Regions from separate parts of the Priestia sp. D51 genome, predicted to be linked through region 2. Evidence: riboswitches for the same ligand, from Rfam matches in the RefSeq annotation. Region 2 holds a riboswitch; each other region holds the start of a gene.
The links. A riboswitch is a leader RNA that binds a small molecule or an ion and turns the genes downstream of it on or off. The one in region 2 is predicted to bind S-adenosylmethionine.

Region 1 (7,825 bases), on a different contig from region 2:
AAAGGTGGGGAAATGGGAAGTGCAAAAGAAAGGAGCAATGAGCATGTCACCACACAGAGAATTAACATCTGAAGCTGCGCAAAAGCAGCAAGGTGAATTAGAGCAGCTACGAGCTATTTTTAATGACGTATTAGATGCCATTGTCGTATTTGATGAGTATTTTCAAGTTATAAATGCCAATGAATCAGCCTGCGGGCTGTTTGAAAAAACAAAGGATGAGCTATTAACGTATCAAATGAAAGATTTTCTCATGTATTTTCCGTATGACATGATTGAAGCGTACTATCCAGCGCTTTTAGAAGAAAGCTATTTCAAATATGAAGGCGCGATGACGCTTCAAAGCGGCATGATGAAACATGTTGAATTTACTTCACACAAACATAGTCACATGTCGGGCATTATTGTGTGTACATTTCGAGATATTACGCAGCACAAGATGATGGAAAATGAAAGGTTTATTAGTCATCATATGTTTATGGATGTATTTAATGAAGCGGTAGATGGAATTGTTATTTTTGATCGAACTGGTCAGCTTATCGACGCGAACCCTTCATTTTGCGAGCGATTAAATTATACAAGAGCACAGCTTTTAACCAAAACGTTAGAGGAGCTTGTAGAACCTACTTATCATTATAAAGTGAAAAAATTATGGAGAACTCTGCATCAAGAAGGAAAGACAAGCGGTGAGCTGCCGATTAAGCTCGAAAATGGAGACGTTACTTTTTTTGAATTTACCACAACGGCTAATATATACAGTCAATACTATATGTCCATTATGAGAGACGTGACGGAAAAACGGCTGATGGAGCAGCAGCTGTTGAGAAGCGAAAAAAATTTCAGGGCTATTTTTGAAAATGCGATTGAAGCCATTTTGATTTGGAAAGACGATGGGGAAATCTTAAACGCTAATCTTGCTTCGTCCCGTACTTTTGAGCTGCCGTTGAACAAATTGATTGGAAGTAATTTGTATACGTTTATCGATAAGCAAAGCTTTAGTGCATTAAAAATGCTGCAAACATTTCAAAAAGAAGGAGAAATTCGCAATCAGCTTCCTTTTTACATGCCAAATGGAGAAATCAAACAGTTGGAATTCACGGGGAAAAAAGGCATTATAGAAGGAGACCATTTAACCATTTTTCGAAACATTAGTGAACGTACAAAAATCGAACAAGAGCTTCGGAATAACGAAGAGAAATTCAGACAGATTTTTAATGGTTCGATCGATGGGTTAGTTTTATGGGACGGCAAGCGAAATATTATTGATGTGAATTCTTCTCTTTGTGATATTCTCGAACTCAGCAAAGAGGAGATTTGTGCGCATTCCATGGAGGATTTTATTTCTTCAGCGAATTTAGATGCGGTCATTGAGCATAAAGAAACAATTGAGCAAAAAGGGGAAGCTGAAGGAGAGATTACGTACGTTACGGGGAACGAAAAAGTTAAAAATATCGAATTCTCTACGAAAAAAGATATCTTGCCAGGTCTATATATGACGCTTTTAAGAGACGTAACGGAACGAAATCAAATGCAGGAGCAGATTCGGAAATCGGATACGCTTCAAGTAGTCGGACAGTTAGCAGCTGGGATTGCGCATGAAATCCGCAACCCGATGACGGCTTTAAAAGGGTTTGTTCAGCTGCTAGAAAGCAGCATTCAAGAAGATCACTCTCTTTATTTTGATATTATTAAATCCGAATTAAAAAGAATCGAAACTATTATTACAGAGTTTCTAGTACTCGCTAAGCCACAGGCCGTAAAGTTCGAAAAGAAAAATCTAGCTGCGGTTGTTAAAGAAACGATTGATTTATTAAATGCTCAAGCGCTTTTAGAAAATATTCAGTTTGAACTAAGTGTGTCCCCTCAGCTGCCAATGGTATACTGCGAGCCGAACCAAATTAAACAAGTACTAATAAATGTAATTAAAAATGCAATTGAAGTCACGTCAAACGGGGGAAGAATTTTTGTTGAAGTCTATTCTACAGAGCCGCACTACGTGACGGTCTCCATTCGAGATCAAGGAGACGGAATGCCCGAAGAGCGCATCAAGCGCTTAGGAGAGCCATTTTATACGACAAAAGAAAAAGGAACGGGGCTCGGTTTGATGGTCTCATATAAAATTATCGAAGAACATAAAGGGCGAATTGAAGTGGAAAGCAAAATAGGAGAAGGAACAGCTTTTCGTGTTATTCTTCCAGCCTAATTAGAAAGGATAAGCGAGTATGTACTATGGAGAAATGAACTTATTTTCTGATTTGAAAATTTATATTGTAGCCTCGGAAAAAGGGGTTCAACATATTTGGTTTGATAGTGATGATCACAACGAGCAGCTTAAAAAACTTGTCCATGACGAGAATTATCACCTTGTGAAAGAAGCGAAGCGGCAGCTTCAGGATTATGCTGAAGGGCGCACGCTAACATTTGATGTGCCTTTGGATATAAAAGGAACAGACTTTCAAAAAGAAGTGTGGTTAACGCTTAAAGGTATACCTTATGGACAAACGTGGTCTTATAGTGATGTAGCGGAGTCTGTTAATCGCTCTAAAGCCGTAAGGGCTGTGGGACAAGCGAATCGTCGAAATCCACTGCCTATTATTTTACCTTGTCACCGTGTTATTGGTAAAAATGGAGCTTTAACAGGTTATGCAGGTTCCCAAACTCATATAAAAGAAAAACTATTAATGCTTGAAAGAAATGTAGCAAAAGGCGCTCTGGAGTTAAAATAACTATTCACCGTCTAATTTCCAGCCTTCTCCCTGCACAAAAACACCGTCAATTTGCTGAGGAGAAGGGAGGGAATTTAGTTCTTCATCTTTGGATAAATCGAATAGCTGATATTGCTGCTTACGATTCAACGCTTTGTTTTTATCCGTTTTTTGCTCTGCACTCATTTTTACTCCTCCTTATTCAAAAAGAATCCCCTATAATATATGTAGAAAAAGCAGAGAGTACTGTTACAATTGTGTTACAAATGCAGCCAAAAAGCGCTGTTTAATGAAAAAGGTTGAGACATAACAAAATCAATGTCATCTAAAGATGAACAACTCGTATACATGAACTGAACCGCTTGTGACACCGCAGTTGATTTCCGTGCAAGACTTCGCTTTCCGCGGGCGGCCGCTGAGCCTCCTCGTCGCTTGCGCTCCTGCGGGGTCTCACCCCTTCGGTTTTTCCTGCAGGAGTCTTCACCTTGCCCTCCAATCAACTGCTAGAGGGAACGAAACAGATAAAACGATATTTACCATCACAAAAAAACGAACCACTAATCAACACGTTGATTAGTGGTTCGTTTTGCAGTGGGACAAAATACTTTTGTCCCAGCCTCTTGTTATTGAGCAGATTGCAGCAAAACTTTTTGAATGGATTCAAAAGACGGGGAATGGATAACTCCATGCTCTGTAATAATGGCCGTAATCAGTTCGCTTGGCGTCACATCAAAAGCTGGATTGTACACAGAGATTCCGTCTGGAGCAATTTGCGTATCTCCAATGTGCGTTACTTCTTTAGGTGAACGTTCTTCAATAGGGATGCTGCTTCCGTCTTGAATAGATAAATCAAATGTGGACTGCGGCGCTGCTACGTAAAATGGAATACCGAATGCTTTCGCTAAAAGAGCAAGTCCATACGTTCCAATTTTGTTAGCCGTATCGCCATTTGCTGCAATGCGGTCAGCACCTACAATGATCCCATTAATTCCTTTTGTTTTAATGGTATGAGCAGCCATATTATCCGTAATCAGCGTAACGTCTACTCCCGACTTCTGAAGTTCCCATGCTGTTAAGCGAGAACCTTGAAGAACGGGTCTTGTTTCACAAGCAAATACTTCAAGCGGAATATCGCGCTGCTTAGACAAGTGAAAAGGTGCTAATGCTGTTCCATAATAAGCTGTAGCAATTGAACCAGCATTACATATTGTCATGATTTTATCTTTCTTTTTAAATAAAGAAAGGGCATGATCTCCAATTCGGTAGCACGTTTCTTCATCTTCTACTTGAATTTGAATCGCTTCATGAACAACTTTTGTTTTAGCTTCATTAACGGACGAAGCGGATTCAGCGCTTTTCGCTACGCGCTCCAGTGCCCAAAATAAATTGACGGCAGTCGGGCGTGAACTAGCTAAATACTGTTGATCTAGAGCTAGCTTTTTGTTAAATTCCTTGACTGAATCCGTGTCATAGCTAAGCGCAGAAAGAGCAAGACCAAAAGCCGCCGTAATGCCAATTGCAGGGGCTCCGCGTACTTTCAAGGTAGTGATAGCATCCCATACGTCTTTAATGGTTTGCAGCTTAATATATTCAACTTTGCCAGGAAGCTGCTGCTGATCTAATAAAGTAATATATGATTCATTCCATTCCACTGAGCGCGGAAGTGATAGTGTATTTGTCATGCTGATACCGATCCTTTCATTGTGTACATTATTCGTTATCGAAGTAAATGTTCAAATTCATTTGGTGAAACGTCTTGTTGGTGCAGAAGTAAATAGCGTCCAATTTTTAACGCAGTACGTTTAGCGTTAATTTTTCTTTCCTCTGAAGAAATTTCGTCTAAGTCCGCCACGTGAGCTAAGCCAATCGTACGTCGAATGATTTCACACCCTGCATACCCAACAGCATCTTGCCACGTTTGCGTTAAAATTTCATGTAACAAGCGCTCATCTTTAGCGAAAGGTTCAGTGTTTTCAGAATGCCAAAGCGCAGTAAAGGTATCTTTAAATACGTTCCATGTGTTCGTAATGTGTGCAAATAACGGTTCGCGATCTGTTTTTCGAGAAAGAGCATTTAAAAATAAATTCGCAACAAATTGGCCTAAATCGAATCCAAACGGACCGTAAAAAGCAAACTCTGGATCAATCACTTTCGTTTCTTGACTGCTAGCAAATATGCTTCCTGTATGTAAATCACCGTGAATTAGCGTTTGGGCATTTGTTAAAAATTTATATTTTAATCTTGCTGCTTGTAGCTTTACATCTCCATCGTTCCACAATTCTTCTACATCAGGACGCAGCGCTTCTTCAAATTCATTTGTATCGATATCAAAAAAAGGATCTGTAAAAACTAAATCTTCCGTAATATTGCATAAGTCCGGATTGCTGTACTTGACGACTTCTTCTTTTTTATCCTGAGGCTTTAAGGCAAAATCCGACGTTTTGAACGCAATATGTCCTAGAAAAGAACCGATATGCTGTGAAAGCAGGGGATAACTTTCTCCTTGAATAAGTCCGGCGCGGGAAATCGTTAAATGAGACAGATTTTCCATGACCGTAACAGCAAGCGTTTCATCGTGGTAATACACAGCTGGTACGAGTTCAGGGGTAAATGCACCGAATTGCTTGAGCGCATTGCTTTCAATCGTGGCACGGTTCAAGGATAGAGGCCAGCTCTCGCCTACAACTTTTGCATAGGGAAGTGCTTGTTTGACGATAATGGATTTATTCGTTTGATCATTTATGATGTGAAAGACGAGATTTAAGTTGCCGTCACCGATTTCACGGGCAGTCAGTGCTTCTGTGGCATCAAAAAGACCTAGCTTTTTCACAAGTTTGATTGCTGAAATTTCTGTTAATGGCTGATATTTCTCTGTTTTTATTGTTGACATCGGAACCCCTCCATAGTTTATTAAACTGATTTGTTTACTAAGTTAATAGGTTTAAGAATATATGGAGGCTTTTATAATTTTAGAAAATATAAAAGCCTCTTTCGTTGGAAAGAGGCTTGATTGTAGTGTTCAAACCTCTTATCTGCCAGAAAGAATTACTTTCTGTTGGAATTAGCACCGTGCCTGTGTAAAACATGTTTTACGGGTGTGATCCACCTTAGGATGGAATGACGGTCGGTTGCTGGGCTTCACAGGGCCAAATCCCTCAGCCAACTCTTGATAAGAGTACGATTACTTATTCAATTTTGATTTGTTTGAATATTTTATGATATCTGGTGAAAATCGTATCATGCAAAAAAACGGCTGTCAATACATAATTAATAAAATTCTGTGCGGCGATCTGTAAAGACAGGAATTTGTTTGCGAATTTCTTTTACAAGTTCTAGGTTAACGTCAGCACTTAAAAGTTCTTCGCTATCGCCAGCTTCAGCGATTATTTCTCCCCACGGATCGATGACTAAGGAATGTCCGGCAAATGTGTTATTAGGATCTTGGCCTACACGATTACACGCGATTACATAGCATTGATTTTCGATTGCGCGGCTAATGAGCAGTGCTTTCCAATGGGCAAGTCTTGGAGCCGGCCACTGAGCAACAACAAATAAGACTTCTGCTCCGCTGCTAGTATGCACGCGAATCCATTCTGGAAAACGAATATCGTAACAAATAACTCCTGCGCATAAAGACTGTTCAAGTGTAAAAAGATTTTTTGCTGTTCCTGCTTCTAGATAGAGGTGCTCATCCATTAATTTAAATAAGTGCAGCTTACTGTATTGTGACACTTCACGACCTTTTCGGTCAAAAATATACATCGTATTTGTGACGCCTTGCTCTGTTTTTTTCGCGATCGAACCTGCCACAATATTTACTTCGTTCGTTTTAGCAAATTGAGAGATTAATTGCTTGGCCTGCTGTCCTTCATCATCGGCAATTTCGTCTAGCCGCGTCAAATCATAAGCTGTATCCCATAGCTCAGGAAGCACAAGGATGTCAGGGTTTTCTTTTAGAGCTTCCGTCATTTTTTGTTGAATATATTTTCGGTTTTTAGTTGGGTTTCCAAACGCAATATCAAGCTGCAAACACGTGATTTTTACACTCACTTTATCATCCGTCCTTTTTGTAGTAGTTGAAAAAAATGACTTTACAAGTTGAGTATTACAATATATTATTTGTGACTAGAATTTCAAGAATTTTTTGAGAAGGTGTGCGATGATGAAACAATTTGAGCAATCGGAACTATTAAAAAGTTTACCAAAACAATTTTTTGCATCACTTGTAGGCAAGGTAGGAAAAGTAATGGCCCAAGGGCACGACGTTATTAACTTAGGGCAGGGAAATCCTGATCAGCCTACTCCTTCACATATTGTAGAAACACTCCAAAAAGCAAGTGCTAATCCTATACATCATAAATATTCTCCATTTCGGGGGCACCAGTTTTTAAAAGAGGCCGTTGCGACTTTTTATAAACGAGAATATGGCGTTGATGTGGATCCTGAAAAAGAAGTAGCTATTTTGTTTGGCGGGAAGGGTGGACTTGTAGAAATTCCGCAGTGCTTATTAAACCCTGGAGATACGGTGCTGGTTCCGGATCCTGGATATCCTGATTACTGGTCTGGAGTAGAGCTTGCAAAAGCAAAGATGGAAGTGATGCCGCTCACGGCTGAAAATCATTTTCTGCCCGTATACGAAGAGATAGGTGAACGTGCTAAAGAACAGGCAAAGCTCATGTTTTTAAACTATCCGAATAATCCTACCGGTGCAGTGGCAACAGCAGAATTTTTTGAAGACACCGTGGCGTTTGCTGCCAAGCACGATATTTGTGTGGTACACGACTTTGCCTACGGAGCCATTGGATTTGATGGTAAAAAGCCAATCAGCTTTTTACAGACTCCTGGTGCAAAAGAGACGGGAATTGAAATTTATACTCTTTCTAAAACGTATAACATGGCGGGATGGCGAGTTGGATTTGCTGTAGGAAATGAAAGTGTAGTAGAAGCTATTAATCTTCTTCAAGATCATATGTATGTCAGCCTCTTTGGGGCGGTTCAAGAGGCAGCAGCGGCAGCTCTGTTAGAATCTCAACAATGTGTGAATGATTTAGTTAAGCGCTATGAATCTAGACGCAATACCTTTATTCAAGGGCTTCAAGAAATTGGTTGGGACGTTACATCTC
Region 2 (7,825 bases):
AGAGCCACTAAGTAGATATTATCGTCTAAAAAATCATAGTGAATAGCTGCGCTACCTACTCCTATAAGTGACATAATCATCCCAAGCTGACTAATTGTTGAAAAAGCTAAAATGCCTTTCAAGTCTTGTTGCTTTACTGCTGAAAATGAGCCCCAAAACAGTGTAATTAGTCCTATGATTGAAATAACAAAAAACCAAGTGGCACTTATAGCAAAAACAGGGCTTAGTCTTGCTAAAAGATAAATTCCCGCTTTTACCATTGTAGCTGAATGAAGGTATGCACTCACTGGGGTTGGAGCTTCCATTGCATCTGGCAGCCAAATATGAAAAGGAAACTGAGCAGATTTTGTAAAGGCCCCTAATAAAATGAGGACTAGAGCTGGAATAAATAGATGACTTGATGTAACCACATCTACGTTTGAGATAATTTCGCGTATGCTGAAAGTACCTGTCATGACATATAAAAGTACAATTCCTGCTAATAGGGAAAGTCCTCCGAATACGGTAATGAGCATAGATTTTAAGGCTCCGTATTGAGATTTCTCTCGTTTGTACCAATAACCAATCAATAAAAAAGATGAAAGGCTTGTTAATTCCCAAAAGCTGTAAAGACTCATTAAGTTGTCTGATAATACAACTCCTAGCATAGACCCCATAAAAAGAAGCAAATAGACATAAAACGAATGCAGCGCTTCTTTTGTCTTAGAAAGATAATAAATGGAGTAAAAAATAACAAGTGTCCCAATTCCAGTGATTAACAGAGAAAATAGAAGACCGAGTCCATCCACATAAGCATCAAAGTTAATGCCCAGACTAGGTATCCATTTCATTGAATGTAGGTAGGTTTCCCCTTTAGAAACACCACTGATATATTGTGTGAAATAAATGAACAACACAAGTGGGAGAGGTAAAACGAACCACCCTGTATGAATACGCTGGAATTTCCTATACAGAAGCGGGACAAAAAAGGCTAATAAAAAAGGCGATAAAATCACCAAGTGCAACCACGACAAAAGACAAACCTCCTTGTGATATTCAATTCTGTAACCGATTATATAATAATTTAATTATGCATGCATCCATGCTAATTCTTAGTATCAGCGGATTTTTCAAACCTTATTAAATAAATAGAAACTCGTCACAAAATCCATAAAAAAAACATAAAAAAATTTTTTTAGACGTATAAAAATCAGGTGAAATTGTCACTCTAAGAGTGAGGTGATGGAAATGTATAGGAAACAAATAACCATCAGTTTTCTCATTTTTAGCGCATTATGTATGAGCGGATTTGTACTAAATAATCACTTAGAAATGAAAGAAGAAAACAGGATGCTACTCACTTCTAAAAACGAAGCTGAAAATTCTATATCAATAGACTCTTCCCTGTTAAAAGCTTCTTATAAACCGAGACAATATGTAAAGATAGGTGAAATGAACTATATTTCACCATCCGGTAAGCAAATGAAAAACGATTGAAGACCACTCTTTAGTCGTTTTTTATTTGCTTATTATTTGCGTAATCGTGCATGAATTACGTTTTTTAATCAAAGAACATTAGTTGACTTCATAACTGAATTTATCGTTAAATAAAAGGGTACATACAATGATTGCAGTTTCAACAAACTATAATGATTGTGTCAAATTGTAAGTGGATTCCCTTGAATTCAGCTAACAGTTTCGATAAAGTGGAAAATAAAGATATTTTAATGGAGGAACAGACTATGACACATGTTCGTTTTGACTATTCAAACGCGTTATCATTTTTTGGTGAACATGAACTTACATACTTACGTGATGCCGTGAAAGTAGCTCACCATTCAATTCATGAAAAAACAGGTGCTGGGAACGACTTTTTAGGATGGGTAGACCTTCCTACGGAGTATGACAAAGAAGAATTTGCACGCATTCAAAAAAGTGCAGAAAAAATTAAATCGGATTCAGATGTATTAATTGTTATTGGTATTGGAGGATCTTACTTAGGTGCTCGTGCTGCTATTGAAATGCTTCAGCATTCATTCTATAACACATTATCAAAAGAACAGCGTAAAACTCCGCAAGTTATTTTTGCTGGTAACAACATCAGCTCAACATACATGAAAGACCTAATGGATGTTTTACAAGATAAAGATTTCTCTATTAATGTTATTTCAAAATCTGGTACAACAACAGAACCGGCGATTGCTTTCCGTATCTTCCGTAAATTATTAGAAGAGAAATACGGCAAAGAAGAAGCACGCAAGCGTATTTATGCAACAACAGATAAAGCGCGCGGCGCATTAAAAACATTAGCGGACGAAGAAGGCTATGAAACATTTGTTATTCCAGATGATGTAGGCGGCCGTTATTCTGTATTAACAGCGGTTGGCTTATTACCAATCGCCGCTGCAGGTCTTGATATCGAACAAATGATGAAAGGGGCAGCTGATGCTCAAGAAGCATTTTCATCATCAGAGCTAGAAGAAAACGCAGCTTATCAATATGCTGTAGCTCGTAATGTTCTTTATAATAAAGGAAAAACAATTGAAATGCTGATTAACTATGAGCCAGCTCTTCAGTACTTTGCTGAGTGGTGGAAACAGTTATTTGGTGAAAGTGAAGGAAAAGACCAAAAAGGTATTTACCCTTCATCTGCTAACTTCTCAACGGATCTTCATTCTTTAGGTCAATATGTACAAGAAGGTCGCCGTGATATTTTTGAAACAATTGTACAAGTTCAAGATTCTCGTCATGAGCTAACAATTGAAGAAGATGCAGCGGACTTAGATGGACTAAATTACTTAGCTGGTGAAACAGTTGACTTTGTAAATAAAAAAGCGTTCCAAGGTACAATGCTTGCTCACACAGACGGAGGCGTTCCAAACTTAGTTGTGAACATTCCAGCGCTAGATGAGTATACATTTGGATATGTTGTATATTTCTTCGAAAAAGCATGCGCAATCAGCGGCTATTTATTAGGCGTAAACCCATTTGATCAGCCGGGAGTAGAAGCATACAAAGTAAATATGTTTGCTCTTCTTGGAAAACCTGGTTTTGAAGAGAAAAAAGCAGAATTAGAAAAGCGTTTGAAATAAATAAAAAGTTCACCTTCTTGTTAGAAGGTGAACTTTTTTGCTTTTGAGATAAAGGATAAAAAGCTGGAAAAAGGACATGTTAAAACAGAGGAGGGATAAGATGATTGAATTATCTTCAAGATTAGACGGCACATTATTCAAGCTTTATGAATTAGAAAAAACGCTTAAGCCGCTTGGGTATAACATTGGAGGAAATTGGGATTATGATCATGGTTCATTCGACTATAAGATGAATGATGAAGTCGGCTATCAGTTTTTACGCATCCCGTTTACAGCTACGAATGGAGAACTGGATTCTAAAGGAACAACCGTACAGATTGGTACGCCATTTTTACTTTCACATAAGTATCAAATTGGCTTAGATGACAATGTTCACAATGGAAACGTGGGTGCTTCATTTAACCAGTTTGCAGAACCCCAAGACGCAGACGCTTCATTTCCAGAAAAGTATATCAGCTTAGGAGAAGAGCTAATTAGAGAGGCAGAAGAGGCGCTGCTTCAATAATTGAAAGGATTATTCTTTTCTTAAACTCTCTAATTTTTTCACAAAAATATGTTCGTACATGACCTGACTAATCAACTCGTTTGTTTTAATCATTTCATTTACCCCTAAATTTTGCGCATTTTGAATATGCTTTTTTGTTAACAGTTCAACGATGCTGTAAATAGAAGGGTTCAATCCTTGCAGAGCGACTAGCGTAACAATCGTATTCATGTCTGCATATTCTTCTGTCTTATGCTGATCGGCAGTAATCAGCACTTTTTTTGCGCACCGAGCATTGGCAAGTTCTAATACCTCATAGTGAGAGGGACTTCCTTTAATAAAATGAACGCGATCACAGATCATGGGGTTTTTAGTCAGAGAGTCGTCGATAAGAACAATGTCTTCTTTATGAAATGCGTCGCGATAAGACTCTAGCACGAGTTTGGCGCGCTCATTCCACCCCACAACGATGAAGTGATCTTTTCCATAAAACTTTAAATTCCCTTCCAAATAAGCGCTCTCAGCGGAAACAGCAATTTTAGAAAGCGTGACAAAATAAGTAGTAATAAATCCCGTTCCAACCAGGACTAAAATAATTGCAGCTAACCTTCCAATCGTAGTGGTGGGAGCAAAATCACCGTACCCTATAGTAGAGATTGTAATAATAACCCACCAAATTCCTTCAAACACATTCCCAAACGTTTGCGGCTCTAGGAAATGTATAAGCATGCCGAAAAGTAAAACAAGGCAGCCGATAATAAAAAGAAGCCGCACTAAAATAGAACGACGAAAAAGTCGGAATAATAGCCATTCCATCATAAAAAAACCTCCAGTGATTAGTCATAGCCACAGTATGACCATTTTTCACTGAAGGTATAAGATATCTTTATCTTTTTACTTCGTAATATTCAATCCATTCTTTGTCTGGACCGTAGAAAAATAAGTATCTTGCTCCATTTGGCAAAGTTACAATGTTTTCTTCCACAAATGAAATGCCTGCTGATTTTAAACGCTCAAACTCCTCTTCAATTCCATCTACTGCCAGCGCAAAATGATGAACTTTACCTTCACTAGGTAAGCTTGAGTTATACCCTTGAATTAACTCTACGATTACATTGCCTTCTAAACCTAGAAAAGCTAGCTTCAAAGACGGATCGGTATGTGGTAGTGTTTCGATGAGCTCCAATCCCACTTTTTGTGTATAGAACTCAATAGATTCTTCTATATCCTTTACTTGAACGCCTACATGTTCAAATTTTAAAATTGCCATATGCATCACCCGTATCTATAGTATGTAAAAACTATGAAATATATTAAAGAGAAAGGATAGATAAGTCAAGATAGGGCTGCTTATCAGGAAAGGGCTCTTAAATCATATTTTTGCTGGAGTGAATAGGGTAGAGGCTTCCATCAAGAGCAAACGAAATTTTACCTGTTTCTTCAGATACAACTAAAATTAATGCATCCGATTTTTCCGACATTCCAATTGCTGCACGGTGACGTGTTCCCAACTTTTTGTTCGTTGAAATAATAGACGAGAGAGGTAAAACATTAGCAGCTGAAATAAGCTGATTATTTCTAATTAGGACGGCTCCGTCATGTAAGGGTGTCCCTGGATAGAACAGTGTCTCAACTAGCGTAGCGCTGACAGGAGCTTGAATAGGCATTCCTTTTTGAATAAGAGGATCAACATTTTGTTCCCGTTCAATGACAATTAAAGCGCCGTGACGTTTCTCAGAGAGGTTATGAATAGCTAGGGACAGAGCAGCGTATTCAAATGTATAAGGCGATAAGTAATGACGCAAGTAATAAGAGGCGGCCGTAGCTTGAACATCTTGAAATAACCTTCTCATCTCCTCAAAATCACATAAAATACAATGATCACTCGTGTCTAAATGTTTAATTAAATTAGAGGCTTCAGTTGAAATCTGCTGTAAATATGTTCGCACATTATTTTTAATTGTATCGTCTAATTGAAAGGGTTGTCTCTCCATCTTATATAGCTCCTATCTGTCAGTCAGTGTTATCTGTAATGTGTGCTAATGTGAGTGAATTATCCGTAAAGCTCATAAATCCGTTATTAATTTTATAGAGAGATTTTGCATTTTATTTAGCAAGAGAACATAAAAAGTCGGGGAAAAAAGAAAGCGTTTTATAAACTGATATGTTCACATTTGGGTTAAATTTACATATGTTGTTTTAAATAAAAGTATAGATATTTCTGTGAATTTAAAGTATAGTTTTCTTATCGGATATATAATTTTTAATGTTGACAAATATTCTAAATATGCTAAAATTTTTAAAAAATGCTTATCAAGAGTGGTGGAGGGATCTGGCCCGCTGAACCCCGGCAACCTGCTTAGCAAGGTGCTAATTCCAGCAAAGTGTGTATCATTTTGAAAGATAAGGTGAAAATTATTGCCTACCCAGTCTTTCAATACGGAAGACTTTTTATTTTGATATAGCGCAAGAGATATTTTGAGGAGGGACAACGATGACTGTAAACCCCGACTTAAAACAAACCTTTGAACACGCCGAAGCAAAGTAAGAATTAAATAGTTTCGCTGACTAGACACACTAGAGGCGGTTTTATCCAATTCTAGTGGGTAAAACCGTCTTTTTTTATTGGATAACGCGGATAACTAAGAATTGGAGTGGAGAAAATGGCAGACTTATATACGTACGAAAACTGGAGCGATACATTTCCAGAGTTCGACAGTAAAGATGAAACAAAAGGAGCCCTTTCAGCATTGCAGTGGGCGTATGATACCTACGGAGATTCAATTATTTATGCGTCAAGCTTTGGGATCGAAGGAATCGTGTTAATTGATTTAATTTCAAAAGTGAAAAAAGATGCTGAAATTGTCTTTTTAGATACAGGGGTTCATTTTAAAGAAACATATGAAGTGATTGATGCAATTAAAGAACGCTTCCCTGATTTACGTATTCATATGAAAAAGCCGGATTTAACTCTTGCAGAACAAGCTGAAAAACATGGAGATGAGCTTTGGAAGAGTCAGCCTAACCTATGCTGTCAAATTCGAAAAATCATTCCGCTAAGAGAATCCCTTGCTCCTTATGATGCGTGGATTTCTGGTTTGAGACGTGAGCAGTCTGAGTCTCGTGCCAACACGAATTATTTTAATAAAGATGAGAAATTCAAGAAGGTGAAAGTTTGTCCGTTAATTCATTGGTCATGGAAAGAAATTTGGCGTTATGTGTATAAGCATGATTTGCCATACAACAAACTTCATGATCAAGGCTACCCAAGTATCGGCTGTGAGCCCTGTACCGCACCTGCCTATAATGTAGACGATTTACGTTCAGGAAGATGGGCAGGTACACAAAAAGTGGAGTGCGGATTACACGAATCTTAAATACGAAAGAGCTGAATAAATGATGCTTTTATATGTTGCCTTTATCATTGCGCTTTTTTTTGCAATGAATATTGGGGCAAGCGGTGCAGCAGCTGCTATGGGCGTTTCATACGGCTCCGGTGCAATTAAAAAGCGAAGAGTGGCCCTGTTCATCTGTGCTGTAGGAATTGTGCTCGGAGCTGTTACCGGAGGCGGTGAGGTGGTAAAAACCATCAGTTCAGGTATCATACCTGAAAAACTGCTGTCAGTAGAATTAGTTATTATCATTCTGGCTGCTGCAACGCTGTCACTCTTTTTCGCGAATTTGATTGGTATCCCTTTATCAACAAGTGAAGTAACAGTTGGCTCAGTTGTTGGAGTAGGGGTAGCTTATCAATCTCTGTATGTAGAAAAACTTTTAATTGTCATGTCTTTTTGGATTATTGTTCCGCTAGTTTCATTTGTTATTGCTTTTTTGATTGGGAAAGTGATAAAGCGCAGAGCGCATAAAAAAGAAGCAGAGGGAAAGTGGAAAAGAGTTTTAACGATTTTAGTTATTGCAACGGGATTCTTTGAAGCCTTCTCAGCTGGAATGAACAATGTGGCAAATGCTGTCGGTCCTCTAGTAGGAGCTGGATTAATGGATGCTACAACGGGTGTCATAGCAGGAGGATTGGCGGTGGCGCTCGGAGCTCTTTTACTAGGAGGCCGAGTTATTGAAACAAACGGAAAAAAAATTACTCGCTATTCTGTAGGAGAAGGCTGTATTATCTCGGGTACTGGTGCTTCTCTTGTTACAGTCGCTTCACTGTTTGGTTTGCCAGTACCGCTTACACAGGTCACTACGTCTTCTATTATTGGAATAGGCGCAGCGAAAACGGGATTTACGAAAGAACAGCGAGAAGTGGTCATTC
Region 3 (7,825 bases), on a different contig from region 2:
CAAATTCAGAAAGAAGGCAGTGAAAATACAAAAGTCAGCTATAACGTAAACAAGCAGCAATTATTTGTTGACCGAACAAACTCTGGAAGTTTTGATTTTGGTGAAAATGTGAAAGGCAAACACTCTGCTCCCATGCTTCCAAAAGACGGAAAGGTTAAGCTTCATATGTTTGTAGACCAGTCGTCTGTAGAAGTATTTGGAAATGACGGCACGGAAGTAATAACAGACCAGCTCTTTCCAACGCTTTCAAGCAATAAAATAAAGCTTTACAGCAAAGGAGGGGCTGTAAAATTAAATTCTCTTAAGATGTATCCGTTAAAATCTATTTGGAATAAAAGTCCTGTTGATACAAACTTATCTGAATGGAAGAATATTAGCGGACTATGGGCCGATACGATTAACGGAAAACAAGGACGAAGCAAAGAAGATTCCTTTACCTTATCATCAAAAGAAGCAAAAAATTTCACATATGAGGCAAAAATAAAGGTGTTAGACGATTCTGTTTCAAATTCTACAGGAGCAGGAGCGCTAGTATTCCGTTCGGATGAACAGGCAAACAATGCTTATGGTGCGAATGTAGATGTGCTGAATAATCAAATAAAGCTCATTGCGTTTAGAGACGGAATAGGAAAGGATCTCATTATTTACGACGATGGGGGAAAGCTGGATTTAAAACCAAATACGGATTACCATCTAAAAGTGATGGCTGAAGGAGAACACATTCAAGTTTATCTCGATGATAAGCTTGTGATTAATGCAGTGGACCATACCTTTTCAGAAGGCTATGCGGGGCTGAATGTGTGGAATTCTACTAGTTTGTTTAATGAAGTGAAGCTTGAAATAGTGGATTAAGGGATTGTGAAAGCTGCCGTTTACTAAGGCAGCTTTCTTAATCAGTTTATAGCAATTTTTCTAGGGAGACTAAGAAGCTGAACGCACTTCTTCTCTTAATTCATAATAACTAAGCTTTTTCTCAATGACTACAAACAGCCTTTCAAAGAAAAAGCAAAGAATCCAGTAAATAAGTGAAGCGACCAGATACATTTCTAAATATCTATACCCATCATTGGCGATGACCTTAGATATCGCCATAATTTCAACTACTTTTACCGCAAAAGCAAGAGAAGTGGCTTTAATTAAACTAATAAAAATGTTTCCAAGGTTAGGAATAGCGGCTACTAAAGATTGGGGAAAGATAATTCTTTTAATAGCTTGAAAAGTAGTCATTCCTATTGAATATGCAGCTTCAAATTGACCACGGTCAATGGTTTGAATAGAAGAACGGAATACCTCTGATTGATAAGCAGAGGTATTTAATGTGTACGCAATTAAAGCATAAATTAAAGGTGAAATAGTATCCCCGCCTAAGTGCCATCCTTGAGTCTCGTTTAGAAATTCTATAAAAATAGGGATTCCGTAGAAAAATACATAGAGCTGTACGAGCAATGGAGTGCCTCTCATAAATGAGACGTATATAACAGCTATTTGCTTTAGCAGTGGAATTTTATATATTCTGCATACCGCAATGAAAAGACCAAAAATACTTCCTAACGCCATTGAAATGATCGATATTGTTAGTGTTAAAGGCACACCTTTTAAGACTTCAGGAGTTTGCTCCAAAGCAAATCGCAAATCAATAATAGGCAATCATGTTCACTCCTTTACTAGTGCAGGTTATTTAGAGATGCTGACCCTGCCTTTTTTAAGATGTTTCTCTAAATAACTGACTATGATTTCAATTACGATACACATGCTCCAATAAACAAGTGAAATCGTAACATAAATGTCAAACATTCCTATTCCATAGTTGTTGCCCAAAATAAGGCGAACTTGCCCCATAATATCAATAATCCCAATGCTAAAAGCAAGTGCAGTATCTTTTAATAATGAAATCGTAGCATTTCCTAAATTAGGTAGTGCTGCTACAAACGCTTGAGGAAGGATAATTCTTCTTAAGGATTGAAAATAGTTCATGCCTATACTATACGCTGCTTCGAACTGCCCTTTATCAATCGAGAGATATGCTGAACGAATAACTTCTGATAAAGGAGCGGCAGTATGTAAGGAAAAAGCAATTACCAAGAAAGTGATGCGACTCCAGCTGTTAATGTCGATATGGACAAGGAGCAGCAGCTGAGGAAGGCCAAAGTATACAAGAAACAGCTGAACAAGCAGCGGTGTACAGCGCATAAAAGATAAATAGATGGTAGCCATTTTAGAAAAAACAGGCTTTTTTTGAATGCGTATCAGAGCAATCACGAAACCTAAAAGCAACGAAAAAAGTAGAGAAAGGCCTAACATAAATAATGTTAAAGGAAGTTTATCTACCACTTGCCACAATAGTTTTAACCAATCATGAAAATCAGTACTAATCATATCTCACCTCGCCTTAATGAGGAATTCTTATACTCATTTAATCTTGAAAATTGAAGTTTTGTTGATTAATATACTTTAAGTCTTTAAAGAAATTTACTTTAAACCATTTTTCAGCCAAGTTTTCTAGCGTCCCGTCATTTTTTAATTTGACTGTCGCTTTATCAATTTCATCAGCAAGTTTTTGATTATTTTTATCAAAGACTAACCAAGTTGGCTCTTTTGATACAATGCCTCCTACTTTTAAATTTAATTTGAGCTGTTTTTGTACTTCGTTAAATGTTGTTACGTTTAAAAAAATAGCATCCGCTTTACCTTTATCCACTAACTTTAAGTTTTCTGCCGTAGAAGGGTTATCAATGCTTTCTAATGTTAAAGGCTTAGTGGCATGTTCTTTGTTATAAGCATTTAAAATAGCGCGCAATCCACCCGTAGCCGATACAGGTGGAAACTTTTGACCTACCATATCGTCAAGTGTTTTGATATCGTTTCGTGATTTTTGTGTGACTAAAGCTGTTAAAGAATAACCATATTCATGTGCAGGATAAAGAAACTTTTCTTCACGTTCAGGGTTTTTAAAGAACCAGTTGATGGCGAAATCATATTTTCCTGTCGAAACACCTACCAAATTTGTTTCTTCTTCTCCAAGGGTGTATTCAAATTTGTACTCTGGAAGCTTTTTTTCAAGCTGCTTTAAATAATCCATATCATATCCAATAGGTTCATTCTGGTCGTTCGTAAATAGAAAAGGCGGATTTACTTCATCACTCAAAGCAACTTTGATTACTTTTTTATCGCTATTTTCTGAGCTAGAGCTTTGAGAGCATCCTCCTAAAGCCATAATCAGTCCAATTGCCAAAGTTAAAGTAAAGCATAATTTTTTCATCGTTTTATTCCTCCCCATACTAATTTCTGTTTGACGAATAATAAAAAAGCACCGAAAAAGCTGCTAAAAAGCTTTTTCGGTGCCATTGGTGATCCAGTAGGCGGTGAACATATACTTACTACCACGGTAGAGGAAGTATATTCTAACAGTAAAAAATAAGTAAAACTCCTTACAACTTTCATAAAATATATATTACCGATAGAATTAATGTGAATTATATCGGTGTATTCCTATTTTTGTCAATATCATAAATACAAAGAAAAACCTTCTCGCTTAAGTAATAGAAGGCTATTCACTATATAAGAATAAGAAAAGAGAAATCATAAGTTATACAAATCATCTTTTAATTGAGTTTTTATTATACGAATCTTTTGTTATTCCTATACTAAAAATTATATTAAAAATAAACATTGACAATTTTCGGATAATAAAGTTAAATTAATGTAAATAAAACTTTATAAAAACAACTCTTATCAAGAGCGGTGGAGGGACTGGCCCTTTGAAGCCCGGCAACCTAACAATACATGTATTGTTTTGGTGCTAAATCCAGCAATGTGCATGGTATGTACATTGGAAGATAAGAGAACCGATCGTAAACTATCGCTTCTCTTAATCTTTGAGGGAGGCGTTTTTTTATGGAGAAAATAAAGGAGAGAATAAAAACATGAAAAAAGTAACAAAAGCAATTGGCCTTACCTTAGTAGCAGCATCCCTGTTGGTATCAGCAGCCTGCGGCAAATCAGAAGCACAAGCATTAGATTCGAAAAAAATTACAATTGGTGTAACGGGTGGACCTCACCAGCAAATCACAGAGCAGGTGAAAAAATTAGCCAAGAAAGATGGCATTGATATTACGGTAAAAGTCTTTAACGACTATAACACTCCTAATACAGCATTAGATCAACATGATTTAGATAGCAATAACTATCAAACTCTACCTTTTCTAAAGCAGCAAGTGGAAGATAAAAATTATAAGATTACAGATGTGTTCAAAACAGTAGCCTTCCCGATGGGTATTTATGCAAATAGTATTAAAAATGTTAGTGAGCTCAAAAAAGGAGATAAAATTGCAGTACCAAACGACCCAAGCAATGAATACCGCGCGCTAAAACTATTTGAATCTGCAGGAGTTATTAAGTTAAAAGATGGTGTGAAAACAACGGCTACTAAAAAAGATGTTTCTGAAAATAAGCTTGATCTTCAAATCGTAGAGTTAGAGGCGTCTCAACTTCCGTCTCAGTTGGATGAAGTAGCTGCAGCAGCCATTAATACAAACTTCGCAATGGGAGCGGGCTTATCGATTAATAATGATGCAATCTATCATGAAAAAATAAAAAATAATCCATATCCAAACTATTTTGTTGTCCGTACAGAGAATAAACAAGATGAAATTATTGATAAATTGGAAAAATATTATCATTCAGATACAATTCGTACATACATAGAAAAAGAATTTAAAGGTTCTGTTGTACCGGCATTTTAAGGAGGGGCTAGAATGATTGAACTGAAGAAAACTTCTAAAACCTATAAAGTGAACGGAAAAGCAGTAGAAGCTGTTAAAGATGTTTCGTTAACGATTAATAAAGGTGAAGTATTCGGTGTTATTGGCTATAGTGGAGCTGGAAAGAGCACATTAATCCGCTGCATCAATTTATTGGAAAAACCAACTTCTGGAGAGGTCATCATTGATGGAAAAAATCTATCAAAGCTAAGTAAGCAAGAGCTGCAGAAAACGAGAAGAAAAATCGGCATGATTTTTCAAGGCTACAATTTATTAAAAACGGCAACAGTTTACGACAACATAGCGATTCCATTAAAGCTAGAAGGCGTAAACAAAAAATTAATTCAGGAGCGCGTAGAAAAATATTTATCAATCGTAGGACTTTTAGATAAACAAAATCATTATCCTTCACAGCTTTCCGGCGGGCAGAAGCAGCGTGTTGCTATTGCTCGTGCGCTAGCGCATGAACCTGAGATTTTATTAAGTGATGAAGCAACTAGTGCACTTGATCCCGAAACGACCGAAGCCATTTTGAGCTTACTGTTAAAGATTAATAAAGAGCTTGGATTAACAATCTTTTTAATCACGCATGAGTTAAATGTGGTACAACGCATTTGTGACCGAATTGCCGTTATGGAAAATGGACACGTCGTAGAAGAAGGTACAGTCGTTTCCCTTTTTACTAACCCTAAGCATCCGACAACAAAACGCTTTGTAGAATCTGAAAATACCTTCACTATTCCGTCTGAAATAATGGCGTCTTATCGCAGTACCGGTAAGCTGGTTTCTTTGCACTTTGTTGGAAATGAGCTTTCAGAAGAACCAGCTTTAGCTTTAGTTTCTCGGAAATTTAATGTATTGCCAAGCATATTAGCAGGGGGAATTGAACAGCTAAAAAACCACACTCTGGGTAAGTTACTCGTTCATTTACGCGGTGAAAAGGAAGAATATGAACAAGCGATTACATACTTAACAAATCAAGGCGTAATTGTAGAGGAGGTAAACTAAATGGCTGCTTTCTTTAATGAGTGGGGAAGTGTAATCTGGGAAGGTTTATTGCAAACTGCTACGATGACCATTATCTCGTTAATTATTGCCATCATCATTGGTTTACCAATGGGAATCTTTTTAGTAATGACAAGACCAGGTGGTCAAGCTGAAAATGTGTGGGTATATCGAACGTGCAACTGGATTATTAATATTATTAGATCCATTCCTTTTATCATTTTATTATTTTTCATCCTTCCATTCACTAAACTAGTTGCTGGTACTACAATTGGCGTACAAGGTGTTATTGTCCCTTTAGTTGTGTATACAGCCCCTTATATAGCTAGGTTAATGGAATCTGCATTACTTGAAGTAGATAAAGGTATTATAGAAGCTTATCAATCAATGGGAATCTCAACACCAAAAATTATTTGGTATGTTGTTGTTAGAGAAGCACGTTCAGGTATTATTCTTGGGCTGACAATAGCTACTATTGGTCTTATTGGAGCGACGGCGATGGCAGGGCTTGTTGGAGCAGGAGGGCTTGGAGACATAGCTTTTCAATACGGACACTTACGTTTTGAGCCGACTGTTATGTATACAACCATTTTAATTTTGATTATTATTGTTCAGTTGATACAATCCTTGGGGAATTATTCAGCAAGGAAGTTAAAAAAAGACAGCTGACTATAAAAATAAGAAGCTCACGCATTATAGGTGCGTGAGCTTTTTATTTAAATGAAACACATTTTTAGTTCTTCTATAATTAACGGGTTAATGACCGACAAGTGTTCAGTACTATTTCTGTTGATTGCTGAATGGTTCTAACGGATTTTCCTCATTTCATCTTAAAATTTTATTGCTTGTCTATAAAACAAAAGAGGCTCTTCCAACGTTATTGATACGCTTGAAGAGCCTCTGGTTGACCAGAAGGGCTGTAGAAACACTTTGTCTAGATTTTTTATCTAATGCTTGATTAAAGCACCTAAGTATAGCGAGCAAGCATGAAATATGTAATCTCACGGTTTAAAAATACTAAATTGACAGTCAAAAAGATGTTTGGTATATTTTTCAAAAGATTTAAAATTCTTATTGGAATTATCGGATTTGAAAATGTTTGTTAAACATATAGTTTAAATAGAACAGTCGACCAGACGAATGGAGACAAAAATGACGGGGGTTACCTGAGAGTTTTTGTCTTTTTTAGTGGCAGCAGATTAACGCTATATGTTTAATGCATCACAAATAGTGGAGGTAGAGAGAGAAATGAAGAAATTTGTATGGCTTTTTGCATTATTAGCAGTGATTACTGTTGTGGGAGGGTGTGGAAATAAAGAAAAAGCATCTGGTCAAAATAGTGACAAGAAAGAAGATATAGTTCTTAAAGTGGGAGCAGCTTCCACGCCGCATGCCGAAATTTTAAAGTATGTGGAACCTGATTTAAAAAAAGAAGGTATAAAGTTGGACATTGTAAATATTAAAGACGGCATACAGACAAATGAACAAACAGCAAATGGAGAATTAGATGCCAACTATTTTCAGCATACGCCATACTTAGAGCAAACGAATAAAGACAGTGGATTAAATCTTGTCAGCGTGAAAAACGTTCATATTGAACCTTTTGGAGTGTATTCAAAAAAAATAAAATCAATTGACGATTTATCCAAAGGAGCAAAGGTTGCTGTTCCTAACGATCCGGTGAACTTTTCACGTGCACTAGAGCTTTTCGAGGCTAATGGAATCATTGAATTAAACAAGAAACCTAGTGGTAGCTCTTATACGGTTGAAGATATTTCGAAGAATAAAAAGAAGCTAGACTTTGTTGCAGTAGACGGCCCGCTTCTTGTACGCTCTCTTGATGATGTAGAAGCTTCAGCTATCAATACAAATTACGCTCTTGAAGGCGGGTTCAAACCAACTGAAGATGCGTTAATTATTGAAAAGAAAGAGTCTCCTTATGTGAATATTTTAGTGACTACGAAAGAGAAAAAAGATGATAAAAATATTCAACGTTTAGCAAAAGCACTTACTACAGATAAGGTTAAAAAGTTTATTAATGACAAATATGATGGCGCAGT
Region 4 (7,825 bases), on a different contig from region 2:
ATTCTAGCTTTTATGTTGTCCTATCCGTGCTTAACAAAATGAAAGAATAGATAGGCTATGGAAACTCATTTAAATGTGCGTTCTTCTTACAAGAAGATAGTGACCTTCATCAGCAAATTTCCATATAAATAAGTAAGCTTGTTTACTTTTAACCAATTTTATTTAGTAATAGGAGGATTAACTAGTTGATGAATTTGACGCTTCATGAACGTTCTGAAAAGTTATTAAAGCAAAGAATTAAACAATTAAATCCGAGAGATCCATTCAACTTTGTTTTTATGGGCGACAGCAGAGGTGACGGACCAAACGATAATTGTTACACGATGAGCGGTGAATTTGAGCTTGTGTTAAAAAAGGCGGTGGAATTGAATCCGCTGTTTATTATTCATGGGGGAGACACCGTGTATACAGGAGAAAAGAGGTATTTGGAGCACTTTGTTAAGGTTGTCGAAAAAATAGCACCAAACATTCCCGTGTTTGTATGCGTAGGGAATCATGATGAATTAAACCTTGAAGAAAGCAACCTCGAAAACTTCAGAGCCACTATCGGAAAAGTGCACTGGGTCATTGATATTCCTGTCTTTAACTTCCGGTGCATCGCATTAAATAATATCATCAGTCCCAAGAATAAAATATATGGATTTACAGATAGAGAGCTGAATTATTTAGAGCAGCAGCTAGAGGATGCTCCTCGTAATACCGTTGTAGCCATGCATGCGCAGCCAAATATTGGCCGATGGTCAGACCTGGGAGGTTTTCCTGTAACGACTCCTCAAAGTCAAGAATTTTTTGATTTAATTCAAGAACATCGCGTGAAAAAAGTGTTAGTCAGCCACGTGCATGCGTATGACGAGCAGTTTATTAGAAAAAACAGAAACGGGTCGTTTACGCTTGGAAGAGGTACTGATTTTGTATTATCAGGAGGCGCGGGTGCTCCCCTTGACTTTGAACCGCCTTTAATTTTAAATAATTATAATTTTACGGAGTTTTTTGTTAGCCGGTACGACATTTTAGGACCTCTTCTTTGGAAGGATTTTGGACGACCTCGAAGAAGTTGTTTGTAAAAACAAGAAAGTAGAAAGCAAGGTTCAAAAAAAGAGGCTGGGAAAAAAGGGTTTTAGGCGAAATGAAAAATGAACCATTGATCAAGATGCTTGATTAGTGGTTCATTTTTTTATTAGGGTAAACGTAGATTTCATGTGTATAGGTCTTTCTAGCAGGTGATTGGAGCACAAGACGAAGACTCCTGCGGGAAAAGCGGAACACGTGAGACCCCACAGGAGCTTATGCGACGAGGAGGCTCAGCGACCGCCCGCGGAAAGCGAAGTCTTGTACGGAAATCAACTGCGGTGTCACAAGCGATTCAGCTCATGTATCCCATTTGCCTTTAGATTGGATTCACTTGGTTATGTCTCAACCTCTTTTGGAAAACCGTACGAAACCTTGTAGCAGAAGGCCCAGTCAAGCGTTATAATAGATAGTGAATGATGATATATTCTCTATATTTGTCATATATTTGTATTACATATGTAATTGAAGAAAAATATTCACTTGATATACTGTTTAATGACTTAACTTTATCTTAACATTCACAGTGAAATGCGTGTTTATAGAGGCTTAAAACATACACAGCAAATGGAGGAGCTATCATGGCAAACGAAAAGATGCAAGAAGGACTCAATCGTTTTATTAAGGAAGATTTAAATGACCTTTTAGGTAGACTGTTCCCCCTAATGGACCGAGAATGTGCGGAAGAAAAGAGAATGCTTATCGAAACGGCGGTAGAGTACATCTATTCTTCAGGGTATCATCAAGGAGCAAAAGACTTGATCGAAACACATCGAAAAGATGATTACAAATTATTAAGGCAAAAATTAGCGTCAACGCCTCCTGAAAACTAATTTTTTTGAAATTTCTTTTGACAACATAAATGTAAGGTGTTAAGATGACTCTACATTCAAAATATTATAAACAATTAAAACTCTTATTGAGAGAGGCGGAGGGACTGGCCCTGTGAAGCCCGGCAACCATTTAACAATCTTGTTAAAAAGGTGCTACATCCTGCAAAGCGTACAGCTTTGAAAAATAAGAGAGGATTTCATAGATACTATGCCTCTCTATTCATAATAGAGAGGCTTTTTATTTTATGTAAAGGTGTTTTGAATGAACAATTTCATAGAAATGCATCAGGTGCTGTGTAACGAATGTACGCAGCTTAAAAGGGAAGACCGGTGAAAAGCCGGCGCGGTCCCGCCACTGTAATGGGGAGCAACTTATTAACCACTGTTTCATGTTGAAATGGGAAGGGATAGGAAGCGATGAACCTAAGTCAGGAGACCTGCCTGTTGTATGCACTTAAGCTCTACGGGATATAGAGAGGAGTGAGGAATACGTGTTGAGAAAAACAGGCTATCTCAACTTTAGTTAAGTATGCGTATCATCTCTCTTTTCATTTCGAAAAGAGAGATTTTTTAGTTTAGCGATAAAAAAATATACAGGGAGTGGAAAAAATGAGCAGTGTAAAAAGTTCAAATGTAGGTTATCCAAGAATTGGTGAAAAACGAGAATGGAAAAAAGCGCTTGAGCAGTTTTGGGCAGGAAAACTAGAGAAAGATATCTTTCTTCAGGAAATTGAAGCTCTTCGTCTAGGACATCTGAAAAAACAGCGTGACGCAGGAATTGAATTAATTCCAGTCGGCGATTTTAGCTTATACGATCACGTGTTAGATACAGCCGCTATGTTTGGTTTGGTGCCAAAGCGCTTTGAATATAGCGGAGGCCCGGTATCGCTTGAAACGTATTTTGACATCGCGCGAGGAACAAAAGGTGCGGTAGCTTCTACGATGACAAAATGGTTTAACACAAATTATCACTACATCGTACCCGAGCTTGAGGAATGTACGCCGGCACTTGTAGAAAATCGCCCGCTTCAATTTTACAAAGAAGCAAAACAAAAGCTGAATATCAAAGGCAAACCCGTTATTTTAGGTCCAGTAACATTTGTGAAGCTGTCAAAAGGATATAAAAAAAGTGAGTTTAAAAAAGTAGTTGAACAATTTGTTCCTCTGTATGCGACTATTTTAGCTGAGCTTCAGGCAGAAGGCGTGGAGTGGGTACAAATAGATGAGCCGGTTTTAGCTACAACGCTATCAAAAGAAGACCTGGCGCTCTATAAAAAAGTCTATGAAGCTTTGAAAAAAGCGGCACCGAATGTAAAAGTCATTTTGCAAACGTATTTTGACAGCGTTGATTACTACAAAGAAGTTGTGTCTCTTCCTGTTGAAGGAATTGGCTTAGACTTTGTACATGACCGAGGAGAAAATCTCACGGCGCTTAATAAATATGGGTTTCCGACTGATAAAGTGCTGGCAGCAGGAGTGATTGACGGACGAAACATTTGGCGTGAAAACTTGGACGAACAGCTTTTAACAATCAGTGAAATTGAAGAAGCTGTATCAAAAGACCGTTTGATTCTGCAGCCTTCATCAAGTTTATTACATGTTCCTGTCACGGTGAAAAGCGAAAAAACCATTGAGCCAATTCTAAAAAACGCGCTGTCTTTTGCAGATGAAAAGCTAAAGGAAATCACGCTTTTAACAAAAGCGGTGCAGCAAGGAAAAGAAGCAATTGAAAAAGAAATAAGTGTAAGCAAACAGGCGATTCAAGCATTAAATGGATCATCTTTTCGAAATCACCAAGACGTGCAAAAAGAGCTGAAGCAGCTGGACAGCTATAAAGCAGAGCGCCAAGCGCCGTTTGACGTACGTCAACGCGTTCAACAAGAAGCGTTTCAACTGCCGCTTCTTCCAACGACAACAATTGGAAGCTTTCCGCAAACAAAAGAAGTGAGAAAAGAGCGTCTAAAGTGGCGTAAAGGAGAATTAAGCGACAAAGCGTATGAAGCGTACATTAACGCTGAAATCAAAAAATGGATTGAAATTCAAGAAGACATCGGCTTAGATGTCCTTGTGCACGGAGAGTTTGAGCGTACGGACATGGTTGAATACTTCGGTGAAAAATTAGGAGGCTTTCAGTTTACGAAGTTTGGCTGGGTGCAATCATACGGTTCTCGCTGCGTCAAGCCGCCGCTTATTTACGGAGATGTCTCGTACGAGCAGGCGATGACGATCAAAGAAACGGTCTACGCACAGTCTCTAACCAATAAGCCTGTTAAAGGAATGCTGACGGGGCCGATTACGATCTTAAACTGGTCATTTGTGCGTGATGATATCCCGCGCTACGACGTGGCAAATCAAATTGCGCTTGCTCTTAGAAAAGAAGTGGAAGCACTTGAAAGTCAGGGCATCTCAATGATTCAAGTAGATGAACCGGCGCTGCGTGAAGGACTGCCGTTAAAACGAGAAAACTGGGAAAGCTACTTGAGCGCCGCGGTGTATGCGTTCAAATTAGCCACGGTATCGGTGCAAAACGAGACGCAAATTCACACGCATATGTGCTATTCGGAATTCGAAGAGATTATTGATGCGATCAAAGCGCTTGATGCCGACGTGATTTCCATTGAAACGTCCAAAAGCCACGGTGAATTAATTTATGCGTTTGAAAAACATACGTATAACCAGGGAATTGGACTTGGCGTATATGATATCCACAGCCCGCGCGTACCGAAGCTTGAAGAGCTGACACGAAACATTGACCGCGCTCTAAAAGTGCTTGATCCTGCATTGTTTTGGATTAATCCCGACTGCGGTCTTAAAACAAGAGGAATCAGCGAGACGGTGGAAGCTTTAAAAGTGATGGTTGAGTCTGCAAAACAAACAAGAAAAAATTTATTACAAAACGCTTAATAACAAGAAAGTCAAGACCAAGCAGTGTAAACGCTACACTGCTTGGTCTTATGGGTTTTTTAAAGGCCAAAAATATCCATTGACACTTCCCGTAGATTTTTGTATCTTTTTAAAGGTGTTTTTAAAATCAGGGAGGTACAACATGAGTAACAACAGCACGCAGCACGTTAAAATTGTAACAGCGGATCCATCAGCGCTAGGCCTATTCGGACTTGCCATGGTGACACTTGTTGCATCGTTTCAAAAGCTTGGGGTAACCGATGGTGTTTCATTGGTATTGCCATGGGCAATTTTTTTAGGCGGAATAGGGCAGCTAATTGCGTCTATGCAAGATTTCAAACATAATAATACCTTCGGCGCAACGGCTTTTGGTGCCTTCGGTTTATTTTGGCTAGGTGTAGCGATGACATGGCTTATTCAGCTTGGCGCATTTGGAGAAGCGCTCGCAAAAGAAGCGGATCCGAAGCAGCTCGCATTTGCTTTTGTCGGCTACTTAATTTTCAGCGTTTTTATGACGATTGGAGCAATGGGCACTCATAAAGTATTATTTATTATTTTTGTATTAATTGATTTCTTATTTATTGGATTATCGCTAAGTACATTTGGTGTGGCATATGAATACACGCACTTACTAGCAGCAGTGTCAGAGCTATTAATTGCTCTGTTTTCATTCTATGGATCTGCAGCGGCTGTATTAAATACTCACTACGGTCGAGTTGTGCTTCCAGTGGGCAAGCCGTTTGGGGCATTTATCAAATAATCAAGACGTTCATTAAAAAGCGAAGTAGGGTTGAATTCTGTATGATGCAGAGGTCAATCCTTTTTTGTTTGGGCATTTTTATATATAGTAGAAAGAGATAGTTATATATAATAGAAGCTTTTAGAGAAAAAAGAGAAATACATAATGAGAGGAATCGTTTCAATGATTATAAGACAAGTGGATGAAAAAGATTTAAACCAATTAATTACGTTAGAAAACAAAGGGTTTACACCTGAAGAAGCTGCCTCAAAAGATGCATTTATCACGCGAATTAAAACCATTCCTGATACGTTTATCATCGCCGAAGAAAATGAAGAAATAATCGGATATGTGAACGGACCCGTCATTTCAGCTCCGTTTATTACGGATGATTTGTTTGAAAAAACGATTTCCAACCCTGAGACAGGCGGTTATCAAAGTATTTTAGGTATCGTTGTAAACCCCAAGCATCATCATAAAGGAATCGCCAGTATGCTGCTAAAAGAGTTTGAAAAACAAGCGCGGAACAAACAGCGCGTAACGGTGACTTTAACGTGTAAAGAAGAATTGATTCCGTTTTACGAAAAAAATGGATATGTGAATCAAGGAGTTGCGCAGTCCCAGCATGCAGGCGTGCAGTGGTTTAATATGAGTAAGGAGCTTTAATGTTACTACTATGAATTGCTTGTTACACCGCTAATGATTTCCGTGCAAGGCTTCGCTTTCCGCGGGCGGCCGCTGAGCCTCCTCGTCGCTTGCGCTCCTGCGGGGTCTCACCTGTTCCGCTTTTTCCCGCAGGAGTCTTCGCCTTGCCCTCCAATCATCAGCTAGAAGCACCTACATACACGAAACCTACGTTCATCATACCCATAAAAAAATTAGCAAGAGGTGAATTCTTAACCAAACTCGTTCGCCTTGTCCTTCAACTAACCTACTTTTGTTCTAACCTCTATTTCAGTTATGTAAAAGACGCTACTTTGTCAAACATATTTGACAGTAACAAGGAAGATAATATAAGATATGAGTGTAAAAAGTTTTTTACATTTTAGAGATGAGTGATGAATGGTGGAAAACCGAATTAAAGAACTGCGTAAAGTTAAGCGGATGTCTCAAGATGAACTGGCGAAAGTATGCGGCGTATCGAGACAAACGATTAACGCAATTGAAAACAATAAGTATGATCCAAGCTTAGCGCTGGCTTTCCAGCTGGCCCAAGAACTGGGAGCAACAGTAGATGAGCTGTTTTTATTTCATAAATCATGAGTTAGTTAAAAAAAGGTAATGTGAAGCAACGATCTTCCTAGTAGGCGTGTTGACGATTCTGTCTTATACGCGAACAATACATAAGTAGGTAGAAGATTAATACTATTTCTATTGCTTCATATAAAAAATTTACCAAGCGATGGTGGTGAAATGAATGGAAAATCGAGCTGCAGGAGTAGCTCTTACAAGTACAGGCATGTTACTGTTGATGATAACGTTAATACTTCCTGTTCCGGGATTAATCTACAGTCTGCTTGTAGGAAGCAGCATTGTACTAAAAGGATGCGGAACAGGAGGAATAAAAAGGTGTATCACCTGAATGCAGCGTGATGTAGAAAAGGAGGTTCCTTTTGAAAAAAAGAACGATTATTATAGCTGCACTTCTATTTATCGTCATATTTTATTTTACATATACCGGGAAAGCCTATCAGTTAAAAGACGTCATAAAAGTAGAGGAAGCAAACGTTACGCGTATTGAAATAGATACGGACGAAGGAAAACGTGTAGTAGATGACAAAAAAGCGATAAAGCAAATCGTACATTCTTTGGCAAAAATAGAAGTGAAAAAAAGCAAGGAGCTGGACCCAAAGTTTGACCAGGCGTACTGGGTAAAAATCGTCGAAAGCGGAAAAGATGCGTACGGCTTAACGATTTACGATAATGACTACATAAAAGCGTTTAACTTTGAAGATAAAAAACAGGCGACATATACGATTGTTAAAGATCAAAAAGTAGATGTTAAAAAGCTGTTTTCAACTAAATAAAAAACCTACTAAAAAAGACAGCCTGTGCTGTCTTTTTTTAAAAAAATAATAGATTGAAAATTTTGACTATTTTAAGTGGAATTAATCCTTGCCTATATAATTAATAAATGATTGAATTAGGTCAATATCGGGGTTAACTAACAGTGCTGGAAGAAGGCCAAATGTTAATAATACAAGGACGTTTGATCCAATAAAGATGCGAAGTGCTTTTTTGATTTTCATGATATTTCCTCCCTTTTTTATATTTTCGTATA

Region 1: linked by a shared signal. The riboswitch ahead of mtnK (S-methyl-5-thioribose kinase) and the one ahead of ACNHOZ_RS19710 (phosphoadenylyl-sulfate reductase) in region 2 are both predicted to bind S-adenosylmethionine.
Region 3: linked by a shared signal. The riboswitch ahead of ACNHOZ_RS22780 (MetQ/NlpA family ABC transporter substrate-binding protein) and the one ahead of ACNHOZ_RS19710 (phosphoadenylyl-sulfate reductase) in region 2 are both predicted to bind S-adenosylmethionine.
Region 4: linked by a shared signal. The riboswitch ahead of metE (5-methyltetrahydropteroyltriglutamate--homocysteine S-methyltransferase) and the one ahead of ACNHOZ_RS19710 (phosphoadenylyl-sulfate reductase) in region 2 are both predicted to bind S-adenosylmethionine.

What each region holds. Positions count from the first base shown of each region.
Region 1 covers NZ_JBLTIR010000003.1:664,501-672,325, forward strand. Annotated here, with positions in the region: gene ACNHOZ_RS15210 (PAS domain S-box protein) at 44-2,200, shown strand; gene ACNHOZ_RS15215 (methylated-DNA--[protein]-cysteine S-methyltransferase) at 2,220-2,723, shown strand; gene ACNHOZ_RS15220 (hypothetical protein) at 2,724-2,888, opposite strand; gene ACNHOZ_RS15225 (hypothetical protein) at 2,963-3,202, opposite strand; gene mtnA (S-methyl-5-thioribose-1-phosphate isomerase) at 3,326-4,384, opposite strand; gene mtnK (S-methyl-5-thioribose kinase) at 4,420-5,592, opposite strand; SAM riboswitch class I at 5,728-5,878, opposite strand; gene ACNHOZ_RS15240 (carbon-nitrogen family hydrolase) at 5,970-6,752, opposite strand; gene ACNHOZ_RS15245 (pyridoxal phosphate-dependent aminotransferase) at 6,865-7,825, shown strand, end outside.
Region 2 covers NZ_JBLTIR010000005.1:7,438-15,262, reverse strand. Annotated here, with positions in the region: gene ACNHOZ_RS19745 (Na+/H+ antiporter subunit A) at 1-1,013, opposite strand, end outside; gene ACNHOZ_RS19740 (hypothetical protein) at 1,228-1,476, shown strand; gene ACNHOZ_RS19735 (glucose-6-phosphate isomerase) at 1,722-3,071, shown strand; gene ACNHOZ_RS19730 (YugN-like family protein) at 3,172-3,576, shown strand; gene ACNHOZ_RS19725 (potassium channel family protein) at 3,586-4,374, opposite strand; gene ACNHOZ_RS19720 (VOC family protein) at 4,442-4,825, opposite strand; gene cdaS (sporulation-specific diadenylate cyclase CdaS) at 4,923-5,549, opposite strand; SAM riboswitch class I at 5,863-5,965, shown strand; gene ACNHOZ_RS19710 (phosphoadenylyl-sulfate reductase) at 6,219-6,932, shown strand; gene ACNHOZ_RS19705 (inorganic phosphate transporter) at 6,952-7,825, shown strand, end outside.
Region 3 covers NZ_JBLTIR010000006.1:224,132-231,956, reverse strand. Annotated here, with positions in the region: gene ACNHOZ_RS22800 (GH32 C-terminal domain-containing protein) at 1-852, shown strand, start outside; gene ACNHOZ_RS22795 (amino acid ABC transporter permease) at 922-1,647, opposite strand; gene ACNHOZ_RS22790 (amino acid ABC transporter permease) at 1,675-2,376, opposite strand; gene ACNHOZ_RS22785 (transporter substrate-binding domain-containing protein) at 2,414-3,259, opposite strand; SAM riboswitch class I at 3,727-3,843, shown strand; gene ACNHOZ_RS22780 (MetQ/NlpA family ABC transporter substrate-binding protein) at 3,924-4,742, shown strand; gene ACNHOZ_RS22775 (methionine ABC transporter ATP-binding protein) at 4,755-5,768, shown strand; gene ACNHOZ_RS22770 (methionine ABC transporter permease) at 5,769-6,434, shown strand; gene ACNHOZ_RS22765 (MetQ/NlpA family ABC transporter substrate-binding protein) at 7,014-7,825, shown strand, end outside.
Region 4 covers NZ_JBLTIR010000002.1:954,492-962,316, reverse strand. Annotated here, with positions in the region: gene ACNHOZ_RS11925 (metallophosphoesterase family protein) at 189-1,064, shown strand; gene ACNHOZ_RS11920 (hypothetical protein) at 1,221-1,391, shown strand; gene ACNHOZ_RS11915 (hypothetical protein) at 1,650-1,901, shown strand; SAM riboswitch class I at 1,982-2,092, shown strand; cobalamin riboswitch at 2,172-2,360, shown strand; gene metE (5-methyltetrahydropteroyltriglutamate--homocysteine S-methyltransferase) at 2,511-4,805, shown strand; gene ACNHOZ_RS11905 (acetate uptake transporter) at 4,948-5,565, shown strand; gene ACNHOZ_RS11900 (GNAT family N-acetyltransferase) at 5,710-6,210, shown strand; gene ACNHOZ_RS11895 (hypothetical protein) at 6,233-6,364, opposite strand; gene ACNHOZ_RS11890 (helix-turn-helix transcriptional regulator) at 6,607-6,807, shown strand; gene ACNHOZ_RS11885 (hypothetical protein) at 6,962-7,126, shown strand; gene ACNHOZ_RS11880 (DUF5301 domain-containing protein) at 7,158-7,571, shown strand; gene ACNHOZ_RS11875 (hypothetical protein) at 7,653-7,793, opposite strand.